DNA from 3 places in the Actinomadura sp. ATCC 39365 genome. Region 3 is predicted to be linked to each of the others. Evidence: riboswitches for the same ligand, from Rfam matches in the RefSeq annotation. Region 3 holds a riboswitch; each other region holds the start of a gene.

Region 1 (4,245 bases), 9.8 Mb from region 3:
CTAACCTCCCAGCATGAGCATTTCGGAAAGACTTCACGCGATCGGCCGGCCGCTGCTCCAGGCGCAGCTCGACCACCCCACGGTGGCCGGCATCGGGCGGGGCGACCTGCCGGAGCCGGTCTTCCGCTCCTGGCTGGAGCAGGACTACCTGTACCTGCTGGACTATGTGCGGGTGTTCTCCAGGCTGGCCTGGCAGGCGCCGGACGGGCATCTGGGGGACCTGGTAGATCTGGCGCATGCGACGTACCACGACGAACTGCGGCTGCATCGGTCGTTGTCGGCGGAGTTCGGGGCCGATCTGGACAACGCGGTGAAGGGGCCGGCGTGTGCGGCGTACACGGCGTTCCTGCTGGAGGCGGCGGGGTCGTACGGGGAGGGGTTGGCGGCGCTCTATCCGTGCATGTGGGGATATTCGAGTCTTGGGAAGATCCTTGCCGAGAATCCGCCCGCCGAGCCGCGGTACCGGGCCTGGGTGGACACCTACGCAGACCCGGCGTTCGCGGCGCTGACCGTACGGATCGGGCAGATGATCGACGAGGCCGACCCCGACCCCGTACGGGCGGAGGCGCTGTTCGCCGAGGGCATGGCACACGAGCTCGCCTTCTGGGACGTGCCGTAGTCGCGTGCCGGCCCGGTGCGCGCCATACCCTGGTGGCATGCCGGAACTTCCCGAGGTGGAGTCGCTCACGAACTTCCTGCGCGAGCGGGCGGTCGGCCGTTCGATCGCCGGCGTCGACGTCGTCGGCTTCCAGGCGCTCAAGACGTTCGACCCGCCGGTCACCGCGCTCGGCGGGCTCACCGTCACGGGCGTGTCGAGGCACGGCAAGTTCCTCGACCTCGACTGCGACGGCCTGCACCTGATCATCCATCTGGCCCGCGCCGGCTGGCTGCGCTGGCGCGACGACCTGACCGGCGCGCGGCCGGTGCGGCCGGGCAAGGGGCCGCTGGCCGTACGCGTACGGCTGGCGCCCGACGACGACGGCCTGGCCCCCGGGTTCGAGCTGACCGAGGCAGGCACGCAGAAACGGCTGGCCGTCTACGTCACCGACAAGCCGGAGGACGTGCCCGGCGTCGCCGCCCTGGGCCCCGACCCGCTCGACGACGCCTTCACCGTCGAGGCGCTCAAACGCATCGTGGGCGGCAACCGCACCCAGATCAAGGGGCTGCTGCGCGACCAGAAGGTGATCGCGGGCATCGGCAACGCCTACTCCGACGAGGTGCTGCACGCGGCGAAGATGTCGCCGTTCAAGATCGCGGCGACGCTGACCGACGCGCAGATCGCCGACCTGCACGAGGCCATCGTGACGACGTTGCGCGACGCCGTCGAACGGGCGCACGGGCTGGCCGCCAAAGACCTCAAGGCGGAGAAGAAGTCCGGGCTGCGCGTGCACAACCGGGCGGGCCAGCCGTGCGACGTGTGCGGCGACACGATCCGCGAGGTGTCCTTCGCCGACTCCGCGCTCCAGTACTGCCCGACCTGCCAGACGGGCGGCAAGCCGCTGGCCGACCGGCGGATGTCGCGCCTGCTCAAGTAGGGTCCCGGGCGCGGGATGATGGAGGCATGACCGTTCCTGAGATCGAGGCCACCGCCGTTCCCGACGACGCCTACCTGCTCGACGTCCGCGAGCAGGACGAATGGCTCGCCGGCCACGCCCCCGAGGCCGTGCACATCCCCATGTCGCAGATCCAGGGCCGGGTCGAGGAGGTGCCCGCCGACCGCACCGTCTACGTGGTGTGCCGGGTCGGCGGCCGGTCGATGCAGGTCGCGGCGTGGCTCAACCAGCTCGGGCGCGACGCCGTCAACGTGGGCGGCGGCATGCAGTCGTGGGAGTTCGCGCGCCGTCCGATGGTGAGCGAGACCGGGCAGGAGCCTTTCGTGGCCTGAATGCCCCACTGTGGCGGTTCTGCCGCCATTAAGGCATGATGAGGGCGCCAACTGCATAGTCGCGGGAGCTCGGGGTGCCGGGCTGAGAGGGCAGCAACACAGCCGCTGCCGACCGCCTGAACCTGTCCGGATAATGCCGGCGTAGGGAGTGTGCGATGACGCATGTCGTCGACGAAGTTCCGCTGACCCTTGACGGCGCGCCCCCCAAGACCCTCGGCGTCCTCGACCAGGGCGCGCTCTGGGCCAACCTCGGTGTCAGCCTTCTCGGCTTCTCCGGTGCGCTCGTCCTGATCGACCCCCTGGGCGGCGCGCCGCTCAGCCTCGTGGCCGCGCTCACGGCCGCCGTGGTCGGCAGCCTCATCGGCACGGCCATGGTGGGCCTGTCGGCCATCCCCGGCACGCAGACCGGGCGGCCGGCGATGGTGCTGCTGCGCGGGCTGTTCGGGGCGAAGATGTCGTACGTCCCGTCCGTGCTGAACATCGTGCAGATGCTCGGCTGGGGGGCCTTCGAGCTCTGGGTGATCGCCAAGGCCGCGAACGCGATCTTCGGCAGCGTCCCGTACCAGGTGTGGGTGGTGGCGGCGGGGGTGCTGACCACCGCGCTCGCCGTCTGGCCGCTCGGGTCGATCAGGCTGCTGCGCCGGTACGTGACCGTCGGCGTGATCCTGTCGCTGATCTGGTTCACCGTGTCGTTCCTGGGCGAGGCGCCGACGTACACGGGCGGGTCGTGGACGGCCTTCGCCCCGGCCGTCGACTACGTCATCGCCCTGTCGGTGTCGTGGGTGCCGATGGCCGCCGACTTCGCCAGGCACTCGCGTTCCAGCCGGGCCGCCTTCACCGGGGTCGTCGGCGGCTACACCGTCGCCCAGGTGGCCTGCCTGGCCCTCGGCGTGTACGCGGTGGCCATCGCGGGCGCCCGGGCGGTCCAGGCCGACGGCATGGTCGTGTTCCAGCCGTTCGTCGCGGCGCCGCTGGGCGCGCTGTTCTTCGGCATCCTGGTGCTGCGCGAGACCGACCAGTCCTTCGCCAACGTCTACTCCACCACCGTCTCGCTGCAGAACCTCATGCCGAACGTCGACCGCCGGATCGTCTCGACCGCGATCGGCGTGCTCACCACCGCGATCGCCCTGGTCGTGGACGTCACCTCCTACGGCGCGTTCCTCGGGGTGATCGGCGCGGTGTTCGTGCCGATGTTCGCGGTGCTGGCCGTCGACTACTTCGTGCTCGGCGGCGCCGCCCGCTGGAACACCGCCGAGGACGCGCCCTCGCGCTGGCTGATGCTGCTGCCGTGGGCGCTGGGCTTCGCCGCCTACTGGTTCACCACCTCGACGCCCACGGTCGCCGGCTGGGACGGCTTCTGGGCCTCCGCCCGCGACGCCGTCGGCTTCACGAGGGAGCCGTGGATGAACGGTGCGCTCGGCGGCGCGCTGGTGGCGGCCCTGGTGACGCTGCTCATCGGCGTGCTCGGCCGACGCCGGTCAGCGGCCCGCTGAGGCCCGGCGTTCGACGTTGAGCAGGTGCTGCTTGGCGGCCACGCCTCCGGCGTAGTCGCCGAGCTCGCCGTCCTCACGGACCACCCGATGACAGGGCACGATCACGCACACGGGGTTGGCGCCGACCGCGTTGCCGACCGCGCGAAGGGCGCGCGGCCGTCCGATGCTCGCGCCGATCTCCTCGTACGTCGTGGTCGTGCCGTAGGGCACGGCCATGGTCTTCTGCAGCACGGTACGGGCGAACGGCGTGGCCAGCGCGAGGTCCACCGGCGTGGCGAAGGTGCGCAGGCGGCCGGAGAAGTACGCGTCGAGCTCCCGGCGCACCGGGTCGAGGCGGCGGGCGTCGGGCCCGATGAACGTGCCGACCTCCTTGGCCACCCGCTCGAACACGGTGTTCTCGGCCTCGAAACTGCAGGCCGCGATGCCCTTGCCGGTCACCGCGAGCACCAGCCTGCCCACCGCGCCGTCGTAGGTGCCGAACGCGATGTCCGGTGGCCCCTCGCCCTTGTAGGTGCTGGAGGTCACTCTCAGCAGGGCATCGAGGTCGCTGCTCGACATGCCTCTCACCCGTTTCAGCCACCGGAATCTTCGTGAGCGCAGCGTATCGGACGGATCGCCCGTCAGACCCACCACGCCACGTGCACTATGGAGGTGTGGGGTACGCATGGGTCGGTAGTGACGAGGAGATCGCTCGTGCCGTGCTCGCCGGCTCCCCCAACGCCGTGGTGGCGCTCGACCGCGACCAGAGCGTGCTGGTCTGGAACCCGGCGGCCGAGCATCTGTTCGGCTGGACGGCGGCCGAGATGCTGGGGCGCCGGGCGCCGATCGTCCCCGACGAGCTGGCCGCCGAGCACAACGCGGTGCTGG
Region 2 (4,245 bases), 1.7 Mb from region 3:
TTGGTCGGCGTGGGCCAGATCGGGCCGCAGCAGAAGTAGTCGACGCCCTCCTCCACGGCCGCGGCGGACGCCTCGGCGACGGAGTGGGTGGACCGGCCGATGACGATGTCGTCGCCGAGTATCTCTCGCGCGACCGTCACGGGAAGGTCGTCCTGCCCCAGGTGGAGCACGTCGGGACGGGCGGCGAAGGCGATGTCCGCCCGGTCGTTGACGGCCAGCAGCTTGCCGTGCCGGTCGCAGGCGTCGCGGAAGACTTCCAGGAGCGCGAGTTCTTCGCGTGCCTCCAGGCCCTTCTCCCGCAGCTGGATGATGTCCACGCCGCCGGCCAGCACCGAGTCGAGGAACTCTGCCAGGTCGCCGCGGTCGCGGCGGCCGTCGGTGCAGAGATAGAGGCGGGCCTCAGAAACCGAGGGCCTGGGCACGCCGCTTGACCTCCGTGTGACGGCCGGCCTTGATCGCCTCGATGGGCGACCCCGGCAGGGACTCGTCTGGGGTGAAGAGCCAGCGCAGCGACTCGACGTCGTCGTAGCCGGCGTCCTGCAACACGGTCAGTGTGCCGGGCAGGCCCTTCATCACGTCCTTCCCGTCGATGAACACCGCGGGAACCTGTGGCCCGCCGCCGCCGCGGCGCACGCCGAGCAGCTTGTGGTCCTTGAGGAGTTGCTTGGCCCGCCCGATCGAGAGATCCAGGCGTGAGGCCACTTCGGGGAGAGTGAGCCACTCGTCGACGAGCTGGTCGGTCTCCCGGTCGATCTGTGCAACAGAAAGCGTCACGAAACCACAACTACCACATGCCGTCCTTGCTCAAACAACACAATCCCGTAGGGGGACCTCTGGATCTACCAGGCGTTCTGTGTCGAGGCGATGACCGCCCTCGATGATCCTACGGCCCTGCACGTAGTCCCGAGGCCGGTCGACGGCCAGCACGGCGGCGAGGGTGTCGCCGGACGTCAGCCAGACGGCCGACCACTTGCCCTCGGGCTCGCCCCGGTAGAGCAGGCGGTCGCCGGAGGGGTGGTGGCCGATGTACTGGACCATGTGGCCGAACTGCTCGGACCAGAAGTAGGGCGCCGGGTCGTAGACGGCCTCCTCGCCCAGCAGGGTCGCGGCGGCGACCTCGGGCGAGCCGAGCGCGGTGTCCCAGTGCTCGACGCGGAGCCGGACGCCGTAGCGGCGCGACCACCAGGCCGCGCAGTCGCCGGCGGCGACCACGTTGGGCATGGACGTGCGCAGGTGCTCGTCGGTGACGACGCCGTTGTGCAGGTCGATGTCGGAGCCGGCCAGCCATTCGATGGCCGGGCGCACGCCGATGCCGGTGACGACCACGTGCGCCTGGACGAACTCGCCGCCCACCAGCCGCACGCCGCCCTCGTCCACCTCGTCGACCATGGTGTTCAGGCGCAGGTCGATGCCGTCGTACCAGTGTCGGGTGCGGGCGCCGATCTCCGGGCCCACGGCGTTGGCCAGCGGGGTGGGGCCGGCCTCGATGACGGTCACCGAGCAGCCGGCCTTGCGGGCGGCGGTGGCGACCTCGGCGCCGATCCAGCCCGCGCCGATGATCGCCACGTGCGCCCCGGCCACGAGTCCGGCGCGCAGCTCGTGGGCGTCGTCGAGGGTGCGCAGGACGTGCTGGGGGCCGTCGCCGGGCACGGTGATCGGCTCGGCGCCGGTGGCGATCACGAGGCCGTCGTAGCCGAGCTGGCCCTCGGTGGTCTCCACGACGCCCTCGCGCAGGGCCTTGGCGGTGACGCCGGGCCAGAAGTCGACCTCCAGCGCGTCGAGGTCGGCCTCCAGGAAGCTGGAGTCGGCCGCGCCGGACAACACGGCCTTGGACAACGGCGGACGGTCGTAGGGCCGATGGCGCTCCTGGCCGATCAGCGTGATCCGTCCGGTGAAGCCGCGCCCGCGCAGCGCCTCCGCGCTGCGCAGCCCGGCCAGGCCCGCTCCCACCACTACGACATGGTTCACGTTCATGACCATAACGGGGGCGGTGCCGGTGCGTCGCGCCGAGGCCGTAGGCTGGAGGCGCAAGACGCGCGGGAGTCCGGCCGTCACCGGGCTGAGAGGAAGGCTTGAGCGGGCCTTCGACCGCAAGACACCTGATCCGGATCATGCCGGCGAAGGGAGCGCGGATGAATGTGATCGTGGGCGGCGGGGTCGTCGGGTTGTCGATCGCCTGGCGGCTGGCCCGCGAGGGGCTGCCCGTCACGGTGGTCGACCCGGCCCCGGGCCGCGGGGCCTCCTACGCGGCGGCCGGGATGCTGGCGCCCGTCAGCGAGGTCGCCTACACCGAGGAGCCGCTGCTGCGGCTGGGGGCCGCCTCGCTGAGCCGGTGGCCGTCCTTCGCCGCCGAACTGGCCGCCGACGCGGGCCTCGGCCCGGACCTCAGCGCGGGCCGCAGTGCGGGCCTCAGTGCGGGCCTCAGCGCGAGCCTCGGGCCAGGTCTCGGCGCGGGCCTGGGCGGCGGGGCCGGGACGAGGTCCCGGGAGGCGTTCGGGGGCACGTTCGGGATGATCGGGCCGGAGGGGGCCGCTGGTCGTGCGCTCGACCTGCGCGCCGACGGCACGCTCGACGTCGCCTTCGGGGCCGACGACCTCGCGGCGCTCGACGACCTGGCGGCGTTCATGGACAAGCTGGGGCTGCGGGTCGAGCGGCTGACCGGGCGCGAGTGCCGCCGTCTGGAGCCCATGCTGGCGCCTTCGGTGCGCGGCGGGCTGCTCGCCCCCGGTGACGCCTGGGTCGATCCGCGCCGGGTCACGGCGGCGCTGCTGGCCGCGCTCGACCGGCTGGGCGTGCCCGTGGTGCGGGCGCGGGTGACCAGGCTGCTGCGCGACGGCGACACCGCTCCAGGCGTCGTGACAGGCGCTGGGACCGGCGCTGGGACCGGCGGCGGGACCGGCGGTGCGGCAGGCGCTGCGGCGGGTGCTGTGACCGGTGTGCGGCTCGAGCCCGTGCCCGGTCAGCCTGAGCCGGCGGTGCGGGAGATCGCGGCCGAGCGGGTGGTGCTGGCCGCCGGGGCGTGGAGCGGGGAGCTGGCCGACGTGCCCGTCCGGCCGGTGAAGGGGCAGATCATGCGGTTGCGCTCGCCGCAGCCGCTGCTCGGGCGGTGCGTACGCGGGATGGTGCACGGCGCGCCCGTCTACCTCGTCCCCAGGGGCGACGGTGAGCTGGTGCTGGGGGCGACCCAGGAGGAGCTCGGGTTCGACACCCGGGTGACCGCGGGCGGGCTCTACGAGCTGCTGCGCGACGCCAGGGAGCTGGTGCCGGGCGTCACCGAGCTGGAGGTCGCCGACGTGGTCGCCGGGCTGCGTCCGGGCACCCCCGACAACCTGCCGATCATCGGGACGGGCGAGGTCCCCGGGCTGGTGCTGGCGACCGGCCACCACCGGGGCGGGGTGCTGCTGGCGCCCCTCACGGCCGCCCTGGTCACGGCGGCGGTGACGACCCCGGCCACGACCCCGGTGACGACGACGGCGCCCCCGACGACGGCCTTGGCAACGGCCCGGACAACAACACAGACAGCGGCCCAGACAGCGGCCCAGACAGCGGCCCAGGCGGGGCTTTCGACGGGCGCGGGGATTCTGACGGGTGAGGAGGGCGAGCTGGCCGCGCTGTGCTCGCCCGCGAGATTTCGGGATATTTCATGATTGTGACGATCAACGGCGCCCCGCACGAGGTGGCCGACGGCACCACCGTGGCCCAGGCCGTACGGACGCTGACCACGGCCACCACCGGGGTGGCCGTGGCCGTGAACGACGAGGTGGTCACGCGGAGCACGTGGGAGACGACGGCGCTCGGCGACCGCGACCGCGTCGAGGTGCTGACGGCGGTGCAGGGTGGATGAGCTGATCATCGCCGGGGAGAAGTTCGCCTCCCGGCTCATCATGGGCACCGGCGGCGCGCCCTCCCTCGAGGTGCTCGACCAGGCCCTGGTCGCCTCGGGCACCGAGCTGACCACGGTGGCCATGCGGCGGCTCGACCCCGGCGCCCGCGGCTCGGTCCTCGACGTGCTGCGCCGCCGCGACATCAAGGTGCTGCCGAACACCGCGGGCTGCTTCACCGCGGGCGAGGCCGTGCTGACGGCCCGGCTGGCCCGCGAGGCCCTGGGGACGAACTGGGTCAAGCTGGAGGTCATCTCCGACGAGCGCACGCTGCTGCCCGACCCGATCGAGACCTTCGACGCGGCCGAGCGGCTGGTGGCCGACGGGTTCGTGGTGCTGCCGTACATCGGCGACGACCCGGCGC
Region 3 (4,245 bases):
GACCGCGCGGTCGATGTTCGGCTCCGCGGGCTGGGTGGTGCACTCCAACACCAACCCGTTCGGGTTCACCGGGGTGCACGACTGGCCCACGTCGTTCTGGATGCCGGACGCCGCCGGCTGGCTGGTGCGCCAGCTCTACGAGCGCTACCTGTTCGGCGGCGACGAGAACTACCTGCGCGGGCACGCCTACCCGGCGATGCGCGAGGCCGCCGAGTTCTGGCTGGCCAACCTGTGTACCGACGGGCGTGACGGCAGCCTCGTCGTCTCGCCCGCGTACTCGCCCGAGCACGGCGACTTCACCGCGGGCGCGGCCATGGCGCAGCAGATCGTCCGGGACCTGTTCGCCTGCACGGCCGAGGCCGCGCGGACGCTCGGCGTGGACGCCGAGTTCGCCGGACGGCTGCGCGCGGCGGCCGACCGGCTCGATCCCGGGCTGCGGGTCGGGTCGTGGGGGCAGCTCCAGGAGTGGAAGGCCGACCTCGACGACCCGTCCGACCGGCACCGGCACGTCTCCCAGCTCTACGCCCTGCACCCCGGGACGCAGCTCACCGCTCCCGAGCACCTGGCCGCGGCGCGCACCACCCTCGAAGCCCGCGGCGACGGCGGCACGGGCTGGAGCATGGCCTGGAAGGTCAACTTCTGGGCCCGGCTCAAGGACGGCGACCGCGCCCTGAGCATGCTGAGCGGGCAACTGCGGTCCAGCACGCTGCCCAACCTGTGGGACACGCATCCGCCGTTCCAGATCGACGGGAACCTCGGCGCGACCGCCGGGGTGGCCGAGATGCTGCTCCAGAGCCACGCCGGCGTCATCGAGCTGCTGCCCGCACTGCCGGCCGTCTGGCACGCGGGCTCGTTCGACGGGCTGCGCGCCCGCGGCGGCTTCACCGTCGGGGTGACCTGGGCGGACGGCGTGCCGGTCGAGGTCAGGCTGGCGTCGGCGCGCGGTGGGACCGCCCGGCTGCGCGGCCCCGGGTTCGCGCTCGACCTGGAGACTAGGGCAGGGGAGAGCTGCGCGCTGTCGCCAGCACGCTGAACCACGTGCGGTGGGTGACGTTCGTCTCGTGCCAGGCGACCGCGAACCCGGCCGCGTCCAGCACCGCGAGCAGGTCCCCCGCGTCGCGGTGGACGAACCAGCGCTCGTACTCCGTCCGGTACGGCACCGGCTCCCAGCCCTCGCTGTCGCCCAGGGCGGTGATCAGCGCGAGCACCCCGCCGGGGCGCAGCGCCGCGTGCCAGGCGCGCAGCGTCGGCTCGGTCTGCTCGGACGGCACGTGCACGAGGGCCGCGGCCGACCAGATGCCGTCCAGGGACTGCGGCGACAGCGGCGGCCGCCGCAGATCGCCCAGAACGGCGGGCACGCCGCGCCCGGCGGCGAGCCTGGCCATCTCGATCGACAGGTCCACGCCCACGGTGGTCAGGCCGCGTCCGGCGAACCAGGCCGACTCGCGCCCCGGGCCGCATCCCAGGTCGGCGACCGTGGCTCCGGCGGGCAGGGCTGAGGCGAACCGGTCGCGGACGGCCACGATCGAGGGTGACGGATCGGCGACCTGCTCGTCGAACTGGCGCGCGATGCGGTCGTAGGTGGCGGTCGTGTGCGCAATGGGATCAGACATCCCCTTGATCCTGCCACGCGCGGGGTTATGATCGCGGTGACCAACGCGGGAGCCCGGTACGGACCGGGCTGAGAGGACGGCTGTCAGCCGCCGACCGCCAGAACCTGCTCCGGATAATGCCGGCGAAGGGAGTTTGCGCGATGAGCGACGCGCGCTTTTCCAAGATCCACATCGGTGACCTCCAGGTGCCGATGCGCGAGGTCAGACTGTCGAACGGCACCTCGGTGCGGCTCTACGACACCTCGGGGCCGTCGCGTACCGACCGCTCGGCGTGGGGATCGCCGGTCACCCAGCTCGGCGCCGCGCGGCGCGGCGTGGTGACCAAGGAGATGGAGTTCGTGGCCGTCCGGGAGGGTATGACCCCCGAGTTCGTCCGGCAGGAGGTCGCGGCCGGCCGGGCGGTCATCCCCGCCAACGTCAACCATCCCGAGTCCGAGCCGATGGCGATCGGCCGGAACTTCCTGGTCAAGATCAACGCCAACATCGGCAACTCCGCCGTCACCTCCTCGATCGAGGAGGAGGTCGAGAAGATGACCTGGGCCACCCGGTGGGGCGCCGACACCGTCATGGACCTGTCCACCGGGCCGAACATCCACGAGACCCGCGAGCAGATCATCCGCAGCTCGCCCGTCCCGGTCGGGACCGTGCCCATCTACCAGGCGCTGGAGAAGGTGGGCGGGCGTCCGGAGGCGCTGTCGTGGGAGGTCTACCGCGACACCCTGATCGAGCAGTGCGAGCAGGGTGTCGACTACGTGACGGTGCACGCGGGCGTGCGGCTGGCGCACGTGCCGCTGACCGCCCGCCGCAAGACCGGGATCGTCTCGCGCGGGGGCTCGATCATGGCCGCCTGGTGCCTGGCCCACCACCGCGAGAGCTTCCTGTACGAGCACTTCGAGGAGATGTGCGCCCTGCTGGCCCGCTACGACGTGACGTTCTCGCTGGGCGACGGGCTGCGCCCCGGGTCGATCGCGGACGCCAACGACGAGGCCCAGTTCGCCGAGCTGCGCACGCTGGGCGAGCTGACCAAGATCGCGCACGCGCACGAGGTGCAGGTGATGATCGAGGGCCCCGGCCACGTGCCCATGCACAAGATCAAGGAGAACGTCGACCTGCAGCGCGAGCTCTGCGACGACGTGCCCTTCTACACCCTCGGCCCGCTCGTCACCGACATCGCCCCCGGCTACGACCACATCACCTCGGGCATCGGCGCCGCCATGATCGCCTGGTACGGCACCGCCATGCTCTGCTACGTCACCCCCAAGGAGCACCTCGGCCTGCCCAACCGCGACGACGTCAAGACCGGCGTGATCACGTACAAGATCGCGGCGCACGCGGCGGACCTGGCCAAGGGGCACCCGCAGGCCCAGGCGTGGGACGACGCCCTGTCGGACGCCCGGTTCGAGTTCCGCTGGGAGGACCAGTTCGACCTGTCGCTCGACCCGGACACCGCCCGCGCCTTCCACGACGAGACCCTGCCGGCCGCGCCCGCCAAGACCGCGCACTTCTGCTCGATGTGCGGCCCTAAGTTCTGCTCGATGAAGCTCAGCCACGAGGTGCGGGCGGGCATGGCCGACAAGGCGGCCGAGTTCCTCGGGAAGGGCGGCTCGATCTACCTCTGACCTGCGCGGTCAGCCCGGGAGCGTCTCGCCGCCGATCGGGGCCAGCACCTCGCCCGTGTAGTACGAGGACAGCCGGTCGGCGGCGAAGAACACGTACGAAGGGGCGATCTCGTCGGGGTCGGCGGCCCGCTTCATGGGCACCTGCGCGCCGAACTTCTCCACCTTCTCCTCCGGCATCGTGGCCGGGATCAGCGGCGTCCAGACCGGGCCGGGGGCGACGGCGTTGATCCTGATGCCGCGCTCGACCAGGTTCTGGGCCATGGAGTAGGTGAAGGCGTTGATCGCGCCCTTCGTCGCGGCGTAGTCGATGAGGGTCTTGTTGCCCCGCAGGCCGTTGATCGAGGAGGTGTTCACGATCGCGCTGCCCTCCCGCAGGTGCGGCAGCGCGGCCTTGGTGACGCGGTAGTAGCTGTGGATGTTGACCGCGAACGTGTGCTCCCACTGCTCGTCCGTCAGCTCCTCCAGGGAGTCGACGGGCGCCTGGTAGGCCACGTTGTTGACCAGGACGTCCAGGCCGCCCAGCTCGGAGACGGCCTGCTCCACGACCGTCGCGCAGTGGTCGCGGTCGCCCAGGTCGCCGGGCAGCAGCACGCAGCGCCGTCCCTCCTGCTCGACCAGGCCGCGGGTGTGGTTGGCGTCGTCGTGCTCGTCGAGGTAGGCGATGGCGACGTCCGCGCCCTCCTTGGCGAACGCCACCGCCACCGCCCGGCCGATGCCCGAGTCACCGCCGGTGATCAGCGCCTTCTTGCCCGCCAGCAGGTCCCTGCCCTCGTAGCCGCGCATCTCGTCGCGCGGCTCGGGCGACATCTCGTCCGTACGGCCCGGGTACGGCTGGCTCTGGGGTGGTGGTGTCTCCGACATGTCCGGCGATCTTCCCCCGACGGGGTATCGATAACGTCATGCTTCGCCCAGATCACCCCTTTACGGCCAGCTACAGCTGTCAGCCGGCGATGGCCGCGCGCCGGAACAGGTCCGCGGGCATCTCCTCGTCCAGCCTCCAGGTGACGGCCATC

What was found. A riboswitch is a leader RNA that binds a small molecule or an ion and turns the genes downstream of it on or off. The one in region 3 is predicted to bind thiamine pyrophosphate.
Region 1: linked by a shared signal. The riboswitch ahead of ACNF49_RS04100 (purine-cytosine permease family protein) and the one ahead of thiC (phosphomethylpyrimidine synthase ThiC) in region 3 are both predicted to bind thiamine pyrophosphate.
Region 2: linked by a shared signal. The riboswitch ahead of ACNF49_RS42660 (FAD-dependent oxidoreductase) and the one ahead of thiC (phosphomethylpyrimidine synthase ThiC) in region 3 are both predicted to bind thiamine pyrophosphate.

What each region holds. Positions count from the first base shown of each region.
Region 1 is NZ_CP184335.1:756,178-760,422, reverse strand. It holds gene ACNF49_RS04115 (TenA family protein) at 14-619, shown strand; gene ACNF49_RS04110 (Fpg/Nei family DNA glycosylase) at 657-1,535, shown strand; gene ACNF49_RS04105 (rhodanese-like domain-containing protein) at 1,562-1,885, shown strand; TPP riboswitch at 1,937-2,050, shown strand; gene ACNF49_RS04100 (purine-cytosine permease family protein) at 2,041-3,378, shown strand; gene ACNF49_RS04095 (methylated-DNA--[protein]-cysteine S-methyltransferase) at 3,364-3,936, opposite strand; gene ACNF49_RS04090 (ATP-binding protein) at 4,032-4,245, shown strand, end outside.
Region 2 is NZ_CP184335.1:8,834,227-8,838,471, forward strand. It holds gene thiE (thiamine phosphate synthase) at 1-422, opposite strand, end outside; gene ACNF49_RS42650 (Rv2175c family DNA-binding protein) at 400-774, opposite strand; gene ACNF49_RS42655 (NAD(P)/FAD-dependent oxidoreductase) at 805-1,974, opposite strand; TPP riboswitch at 2,027-2,143, shown strand; gene ACNF49_RS42660 (FAD-dependent oxidoreductase) at 2,133-3,647, shown strand; gene thiS (sulfur carrier protein ThiS) at 3,644-3,844, shown strand; gene ACNF49_RS42670 (thiazole synthase) at 3,837-4,245, shown strand, end outside.
Region 3 is NZ_CP184335.1:10,539,256-10,543,500, reverse strand. It holds gene ACNF49_RS50370 (glycoside hydrolase family 95 protein) at 1-1,033, shown strand, start outside; gene ACNF49_RS50365 (class I SAM-dependent methyltransferase) at 993-1,613, opposite strand; TPP riboswitch at 1,649-1,761, shown strand; gene thiC (phosphomethylpyrimidine synthase ThiC) at 1,754-3,232, shown strand; gene ACNF49_RS50355 (SDR family oxidoreductase) at 3,242-4,093, opposite strand; gene ACNF49_RS50350 (DEAD/DEAH box helicase) at 4,173-4,245, opposite strand, start outside.